Linked DNA regions of Telluria mixta. The protein of the gene in region 1 interacts with the protein of each later gene in a pairwise test. Links are inferred from orthologs where the notes say so. Each region holds a gene or a part of one and is shown on either strand. Other genes may lie near its edges.

The links. Proteins that work in one complex are often made in the same cells at the same time.
Region 2: the proteins of hflK (region 1) and ftsH interact in binary tests that used the Escherichia coli proteins (3 or more experiments, as listed by UniProt). The link is inferred for Telluria mixta from one-to-one orthologs.

Annotation. Positions count from the first base shown.
Region 1 is NZ_CP119520.1:3,949,616-3,952,904, forward strand. The notes cover bases 342-3,289. They hold hflK (FtsH protease activity modulator HflK), read left to right. Parts: upstream 342-1,083; coding sequence 1,084-2,496; downstream 2,497-3,289. Other genes in these bases: hflX (GTPase HflX), read left to right, coding at 342-1,080; hflC (protease modulator HflC), read left to right, coding at 2,496-3,289. In the rest of the region: more of hflX, read left to right, coding at 1-341.
Region 2 is NZ_CP119520.1:7,088,453-7,093,788, forward strand. Bases 1,095-4,080 are described here. They hold ftsH (ATP-dependent zinc metalloprotease FtsH), read right to left. Parts: upstream 3,534-4,080; coding sequence 1,656-3,533; downstream 1,095-1,655. Other genes in these bases: folP (dihydropteroate synthase), read right to left, coding at 1,095-1,581; P0M04_RS31155 (RlmE family RNA methyltransferase), read right to left, coding at 3,757-4,080. Also shown: glmM (phosphoglucosamine mutase), read right to left, coding at 1-720; more of folP, read right to left, coding at 739-1,094; more of P0M04_RS31155, read right to left, coding at 4,081-4,404; ribosome assembly RNA-binding protein YhbY, read left to right, coding at 4,448-4,915; P0M04_RS31165 (DUF4149 domain-containing protein), read right to left, coding at 4,970-5,336. UniProt on the Escherichia coli protein: Acts as a processive, ATP-dependent zinc metallopeptidase for both cytoplasmic and membrane proteins. Plays a role in the quality control of integral membrane proteins.

The DNA of each region.
Region 1 (3,289 bases):
GAAGAACTGGCCCTGCTGGCGCGCTCGGCGGGGGCCGAACCGATCAGCACGATCACTGCAAAGCGCAACAGTCCCGATCCTGCGTATTTCGTCGGCAGCGGCAAGGCCGACGAGATCGCGCAGGCCGTTCTCGCCGACAAGGTCGAGATCGTCATTTTTAACCACGCCCTGTCGCCCGCCCAGCAGCGTAACCTGGAGCGGCGGCTCAACGTGCGCGTGGTCGACCGTACCAGCCTGATCCTCGACATCTTCGCGCAGCGCGCGCAGAGCCACGAGGGTAAGCTGCAGGTCGAACTGGCCCAGCTGCAGCACCTGGCCACGCGCCTGATCCGCGGCTGGACCCACCTGGAACGCCAGAAGGGCGGTATCGGTCTGCGCGGTCCCGGTGAAACCCAGCTCGAGACCGACCGCCGGCTCATCGGCGAGCGCGTCAAGATGCTGCGCACCCGTCTCACCAAGCTGCGCAAGCAGCACGAGACCCAGCGCCGTTCGCGCGGGCGCAACCAGACATTTTCCGTGTCGCTCGTCGGCTATACCAACGCCGGCAAGTCGACCCTTTTCAACACCCTGACGAAGGCCGGGGTGTATGTCGCGAACCAGTTGTTCGCAACGCTCGACACGACGTCGCGCCGCCTGTACCTCGGTCCGGACACCGGCAACGTGGTCGTGTCCGATACCGTCGGTTTCGTGCGCGAACTGCCGCACCAGCTGGTCGCCGCATTCCGCGCCACGCTGGAAGAAACCATCCATGCCGACGTGCTGCTGCACGTCGTCGACGGCGCTTCTCCCGTGCGGATGGAGCAGATCGAGCAGGTCAACGAGGTCTTGCGCGAAATCGGCGCCGACCACATCCCGCAGATCCTGGTCTGGAACAAGATCGATGCGGCCGGCCTCGAGCCGGGGATCGAGCGTGATGAATATGGTAAGATCAGCCGCGTTTTCATCAGCGCCAGGAGCGGCGCCGGCCTCGATCTGCTGCGCGAGGCCATCGTCGAGGCAGCCGGCAGCCCGGCCGTTGTGCCCGGTGTCGACGAGCACCCCGACCTCATGCCCGCGACTCCCCATCCCGGACCACACTAGTCTATGCTTGTTTCTCTGATCAAACGGATCGGCGCGCGGCTGGCGCCGACCGGTCGTCACGCCGGCGCGCGCAAGGCCGGCGTGCCGCTTTTTTCCCTCAACGATCCACGCTGGGGCCACGATCCCAAGTCGAACGAGGGACGCCGCCCGAACAATAACAACAAGAACGACAGCGACGGTCCGCCCGATCTCGACCAGCTGTGGCGCGACTTCAATCAGCGCCTGAACCGCCTGTTCGGCGGCAAGCGCGGCGGCGACGGCGGCCCGTTCCGTCCGGACGCGCGCGGCGTCGGCCTGACGGCCACCGTCGTCGGCGCCATCGCCCTCCTGATCTGGCTCGCCAGCGGCGCGTTCATCGTGCAGGAAGGGCAGGTGGGCATCGTGACGACGTTCGGCCGCCTGTCGCACGTGACGGGTGCCGGCTTCAACTGGCGCTGGCCGGCGCCGTTCCAGTCGCACGAGACCGTCAACACGGCCCAGGTGCAGACGGCCGAGATCGGCTACCGCGCCAACGTGCGCAACAAGCAGCCGAGCGAGGCGCTGATGCTGACGGGCGACGAGAACATCGTCGACGTCCAGTTCTCCGTGCAGTACAAGATCAAGGACCCGGTCGCCTGGGTGTTCAACAACCGCGACCAGGTCGAGACCATCCGTGACTCGGCCGAGACCGTCGTGCGCGAACTCGTCGGCCAGAACAGGATGGACACCGTCCTGTACACGGGCCGCGACAAGCTGGCGGTGCAAGCCCGCGAAGCGGTCCAGCGCCTGGCCGACCGTTACAAGATGGGCGCGGAGATCGTCGGGGTGACGATGCAGTCCGTGCAGCCGCCCGACCAGGTCGCCGCCGCGTTCGAGGACGCCGGCAAGGCGCAGGAAGAGCGGGTTCGTGCGCGCACCGAAGCGCAGGCGTTTGCCGACGAGGTCATCCCGCAGGCGAAGGGCAAGGCTGCCCGCCTGCTGCAGGATGCGGAAGCGTACCGCGCCAGCGTCGTGAGTGTCGCGACCGGCAATGCCGCGCGCTTCGACAAGATCGTGGCCGAGTATGCGAAAGCCCCGGCCGTCACGCGCGACCGCATGTATATCGAGACGATGCAGCAAATTCTTTCCAGTACCAGCAAGGTCATGATCGACGCCAAGACCGGCACCAACCAGATCTACCTGCCGCTCGACCGCCTGCTGGCCCAGTCGACGGCCAACGAGGCGGCGCGCGGCGCCAATTCCGGTCCGGTGATGGCGCCCCAGCAGAATCCGGCGCAGCCGCAGCCGCAGCCGCAGCCACAAGCACAGCAACAAGCGCAGCCGCAGCCGCAAGCACAGGCCGCGCAGCCGCAACCGGAAGCCGCGGCGGCCGGTGAATCGAACCGCACGCACGACCTGCGCAGCCGCGACACGGGCCGCGAAAGGGAGAGCCGCTGATGAGCCGCCTGTTAGCCAGCCTGCTCGGCGCCGCCATCGCGGTGGCGCTCGTGTCGTCGTCCGTGTTCGTCGTCGACCAGCACCGTTATGCCGTCGTGTACGCGCTCGGCGAACTGCGCGAGGTCATCCAGGAGCCGGGCCTGAACGTCAAGGCGCCGCCGCCGTTCCAGAATGTCGTCTTCCTCGATAAACGCCTGCAGACGCTGGACACGCCGGACGGCGAACGCTACCTGACGGCGGAAAAGAAGGACCTGCTCGTCGATGCGTTCGTCAAATGGCGCATCGTGAATCCGCGCCAGTACGTGATCGCCATCGGCAGCAACGCCGACCGCGGCGGCGAGCGCCTGAACCAGCTCGTCCGCAATGCGCTTACGGCCGAGATCGGCAAACGCAACCTGGCCGACGTGCTGACGGGCGGCAAGCGCACGGACGTCGCCAACGCCGTCCGTGCCGACCTGGCCAGTGGCGCGAAAGACCTCGGCGTGGAAGTCGTCGATGTGCACCTGAAGCGCATCGACTTCATCGACCAGGTCAACAACGCCGTCTACGAACGCATGAAGGCCGACCGCGTGCGCGTGGCGAACGAACTCCGCGCGACCGGCGTGGCCGAGGCGGAGACGATCCGCGCCGACGCCGAGCGCCAGCGCAGCGTGATCGTCGCCGACGCCCAGCGCGATGCCGAGACGATCAAGGGAGAAGGCGATGCGCAGGCGTCGCAGATCTATGCCCAGTCGTTCGGCAAGAACCCCGAGTTCTACCGGTTCTACCGCTCGATGGAGGCCTACAAGGCCAC
Region 2 (5,336 bases), 3.1 Mb from region 1 along the record:
GAGGTCGGCCTTGTGCTCGACGACCGCGGCCGCCATCGCCTTCGGTGCCGTTGCGCCGACGCCGTCGTTGATGTTGAAGCCGTCCGGCTTGGTGCCCAGCTCGACGACCTCGGCGCCCAGTTCATGGAACACGTGCGGCGCGATGTTGTAGGCGGCTCCATGGGCGCAGTCCACGACGATCTTCAGGCCGCGCAGGTCGAGCTCGTTCGGGAACGTGCTCTTGCAGAATTCGATGTAGCGGCCCTGCGCGTCGCGCAGGCGCACGGCGCGGCCCAGCTTTTCCGACGGCACGCAGCCCATCGGCTGGTCGATGGCCTCTTCGATCTCGAGCTCGACGGCGTCCGGCAGCTTGGTGCCGTGCTCGGAGAAGAACTTGATGCCGTTGTCCTGGAAGGGATTGTGCGAAGCCGAAATCACGACGCCGGCCTGCAGGCGCAGTGCACGCGTCAGGTAGGCAATGGCCGGGGTCGGCATCGGACCGGCCAGCATCACATCGACGCCGGCTGCCGAGAAACCGGCTTCCAGCGCCGCTTCCAGCATGTAGCCGGAAATGCGCGTGTCCTTGCCGATCAGGACCGTCGGACGCCCGCTCGTACCTGCGCGGCCCTTGGCCAGCACCTTGCCGGCGGCATAGCCCAGCCGCATCACGAAGTCAGGGGTGATGGGCGACTTGCCCACCAGTCCGCGTACGCCATCGGTACCGAAATATTTGCGTGCCATTAATTAAATTCTCTTCATCTATTGATTATTCGTAGTGGCCGCCTGCCATACCTTCAGCGCATCCACCGTCTCTGCCACATCATGGACCCGCACGATCCGGGCGCCCTGCGCTACCGCAGCGAGTGCGCCGGCCAGGCTGCCGGCGAGGCGCTGCTCCACGCTGCGCCCCGTCACGGCGCCGATCATCGATTTGCGCGACAGTCCCGCCAGTACAGGCAGGCCCAGTTCGCTTTCCATGCGGCTTATGCTTCGGAGCAAAGCGTAATTATGCTCGACACTCTTCCCAAAACCAAATCCCGGGTCAATCGTGATGCGCTCACGTGCCACACCCGCCGCCAGCAGCGCATCGACACGCTCGCGCAGGAAGGCGATCACATCGGTGACGACGTCCTCGTAATCCGGCCTGGCTTGCATGTCTTGCGGGGTGCCCTGCATGTGCATCACGCACAGCCCGCAGTCGCTGTCCTTCACGGCCTCGATGGCGCCGGGTGCCTGGAAACCGTTGATGTCGTTGATCATGTCGGCGCCGGCGATGATCGCCTCGCGCATCACATCCGGCTTGCACGTGTCGATCGACAGCGGATAGCCCAGTTCGCGCAATGCGTAGATCGCGGGCATGACGCGGCGCAGTTCTTCGTCGACGGGGACACTGGGCGAGCCGGGACGTGTGGATTCGCCACCGATGTCGATGATGTCGACACCATCCTTGATCATCTGTTCGGCCCGCTCCACGGCAAATTCGAGGGCCTGGTAACGGCCACCGTCGGAAAAGGAATCGGGGGTGACGTTGAGGATGCCCATGACGAGTGGGCGCTGGGCGAGGTCATAGCCGAAACGGCCGCATTGCAGATATTGACGCATGACGAAAAACCAACGGGACAAAGAATAAAAGGCACCCGCTCGGGGTGCCTTTCGTGTGTGCTATGACGCAGCGATCAAGCCGGTGCCGTCGCGTTCGGGGCGACGCCGCTGTCGCTCGGAGGCGTGCGCTTGGTCAGTACCACCGACTTCGGCGGGCGCGGCTCGCGGCCGGCCATGATGTCGTTGATCTGGTCGGCATCGATGGTTTCCCATTCGAGCAGCGCCTTCGTCATCACTTCGACCTTGTCGCGGTTTTCTTCCAGCAGGCGGCGTGCCAGCGTGTACTGCGTGTCGAGGATGTTGCGGATCTCGGCATCGACTTTTTGCTGCGTCGCTTCGGAGATGGTCTTCACGGAGCCGCCGAAGAAGCCTTCGTTCGGATCGTCCTCGTACACCATCACGCCCATGCTTTCCGACATGCCGAAGCGGGTCACCATCGAACGGGCCAGCTTGGTCGCGCGGGCGAAGTCGTTCGATGCGCCGGTCGACATCTGGCCGACGAAGATCTCCTCGGCGATGCGGCCGCCAAACAGGATCGAGATCTCTTCCAGCATCTTGTCCTTGTAACCGGACAGGCTGTCATGCTCCGGCAGCTGCCAGGTCAGGCCGAGGGCATAGCCGCGCGGCATGATCGTGACCTTGTGCACCGGATCGGCCTTCGGCAGCAACTTGGCGATCACCGCGTGGCCCGACTCGTGGTAGGCCGTGTTGCGGCGCTCTTCCTCGCGCATGACCATCGACTTGCGCTCCGGACCCATGAAGATCTTGTCCTTCGCGTCTTCGAAGTCGCTCATCTCGACGAGGCGCTTGCTGCGGCGCGCAGCGAACAGCGCGGCTTCGTTGACCAGGTTGGCCAGGTCGGCGCCGGAGAAGCCCGGGGTGCCGCGGGCCAGGATGTCGGCCTTCACGTCGGTGCCGATCGGCACTTTACGCATGTGCACGTTCAGGATCTGCTCGCGGCCGCGGATGTCCGGCAGGCCCACCATCACCTGGCGGTCGAAACGGCCCGGACGCAGCAGCGCCTTGTCCAGCACGTCGGCGCGGTTGGTCGCGGCGATCACGATCACGCCCGACGACGCCTCGAAGCCGTCCATCTCGACCAGCAACTGGTTCAGCGTCTGTTCGCGCTCGTCGTTGCCGCCGCCCATGCCGGCGCCGCGGTGGCGGCCGACGGCGTCGATCTCGTCGATGAAGATGATGCACGGCGAATGTTTTTTCGCGTTCTCGAACATGTCGCGCACGCGGGATGCACCCACGCCGACGAACATCTCGACGAAGTCGGAACCGGAGATCGAGAAGAACGGGACCTTGGCTTCGCCGGCGATGGCGCGGGCCAGCAGCGTTTTACCGGTACCCGGGGGACCGACCATCAGCACGCCGCGCGGGATGCGGCCGCCCAGTTTCTGGAACTTGGTCGGGTCCTTCAGGAAGTCGACGATCTCGCCCACTTCTTCCTTCGCTTCGTCGCAGCCGGCGACGTCGGCAAACGTGACGGTGTTGTTCGTTTCATCCATCATGCGCGCCTTCGACTTGCCGAACGAGAATGCCCCGCCCTTGCCGCCGCCCTGCATCTGACGCATGAAGAACACCCAGACCCCGATCAGCAGCAGCATCGGGAACCAGGAAATGAAGACTTGCTGGAGGAACGACGGCTCCTCGGGCGGCTTGACGTCGAAGCGCACGTTGTTGTCGCGCAGGTCGCCGATCAGGCCGCGGTCGAGCATGGTCGCGGTGGTGCGGACCTTGGTGTCGTCGGTGCGGGTCGCGGTAATGCTCGAACCTTCGATCACGACGTCCTTGATGCGTTTCGCCTTGACGTCATCGAGCAGCTCGGAATAAGCAATGGTCTTGCTGCCGCCCGCGACGCTGTGGTTGTCGAACTGCTTGAACAGCATGAACAACAGCAGCGCGACCACCACCCAGATGGCGGATTTGGAAAACATATTATTCACGAAGACTCCTCTGATGCGAACGCATCTTTTCCCATTTTTTCAAAGGCAGATTTTACCGCAATAAGCAGCCCGTGCCACGCACGACCGCCATAGTACTTATGCTCCACTATAGCCGGTTTTTATTTCCGTTGCGCAGCCATCATGTACACAGACGTGGCTGTCCTTCGCTGATGTGCGGTTGCACCGCAGGAAATCAAGGGCGTTTCCGTCGATTTTCGCAATTTCAGGCAGAAGGATTCTTCAGACCACGCCCCAGCAGGAAAATTTCCGAGGATTTGTCGCGACTGGCCTTCGGTTTGATCTGTTTGACGACCTTGAATTCGGTGCGGAACTTCTCCAGGATCTGGGTAAAACCCATGTCCTTAAAGCATTTCACCAACAATGCGCCCGATGGTTTGAGGTGCATTTGAGAGAACTCAATAGCGAGATCGATCAAATCCTCCATGCGCGCCGCATCCGCCGACGGAATACCGGAGAGATTCGGCGCCATGTCGGACAACACGAGATCGGCCATACGGCCTTCGAGAACGCCGGCCAGCTCGTCGAGCACCTCCTGCTCGCGGAAATCGCCCTGGATAAAATGCATGTCTGCAATCGGCTCCATCGGCAGGATGTCCAGGCCGATCATCGTGCCCTTGATGCCGCCCTCCTCGCCGCCGGCCAGCTTGCGCCGCGTGTACTGCCCCCAGCTGCCGGGAGTACAGCCGAGGTCGACGATCACCTGACCCGGCTTGATGAGCTTTTCGCTTTCGTCGATTTCCTTCAGCTTGTAGGCCGCACGGGCCCGATAGCCCTCTTTCTGTGCCAATTTGACATATGGATCGTTGATGTGATCGTGAATCCAGTTTTTATTGAATTTGTTCTTGGCCATTCGCGTAAAATACTGCTTTTAATAGGTATCTCAAAATAACATCATGATCAAACTTACACCGGTCGAGCGTGCAGCGCTGCGTGCGGAAGCCCACGGACTCAATCCTGTCGTCATGATCGGCGCAGACGGCCTGACCGAGGCCGTCATGAAGGAAATCTCGTCCAGCCTCGACGCGCACGGCCTCATCAAGGTACGCGTGTTCGGCGACGACCGCGAAGAGCGCATCGCGATCTACGAACGCATCTGCGCGGAACTCGACGCCGCGCCCGTCCAGCACATCGGCAAGCTGCTCGTGCTGTACCGCCCGAAGAAGGACGACGTCAAGGAACGTTCGACCAAGTCCGGCAAGGGCCTGCGCGAAGTCACCATCGTCAAGCCGAGCCCGAGCGGCACCAAGAAGCCGACCGTGACCAAGGTCCTGCTGAAAGGTAACGAGCGCGTCACGCAAGGCGGCAACATCAAGCGGGCCAAGCCACGTCAGGCCAGCACCAAGAAGACGGCCCTGAAATAAGCCGTGTTCACCAAAAATTAACCGGGGCCGCTGCCCCGGTTTTTTTTCGTTCTTCTACCGCGCCTTTACAACCAGCATTGCACCGAGGATGCTCTCGGCCAGGTATAACACCTGCGACACCCCGTGCAGCGCCGCGAACGTCCCCCACTGCGGCGACGCCCGCACGCCGGCCGGCCCGGCCGACTCGCGGATCGCCGCCATCATCGGCTGCAGGCCGAGGTAGACGACGAGGCTGCACGCCAGCATCCCACCCACGATCCAGTACAACCAGCGCCGACGCCGCGCATCCAGATCGACCGAACGCGCAACCAGCAGCCCGAGCAGCACGGCCAGCGCGATCGCGAGCCAGGCCGAACGCGTCAGCATGACACCGACGACATTGCCGGCCTGCGTGCTGTCGAGGACGGCGAACGCGCTCGGC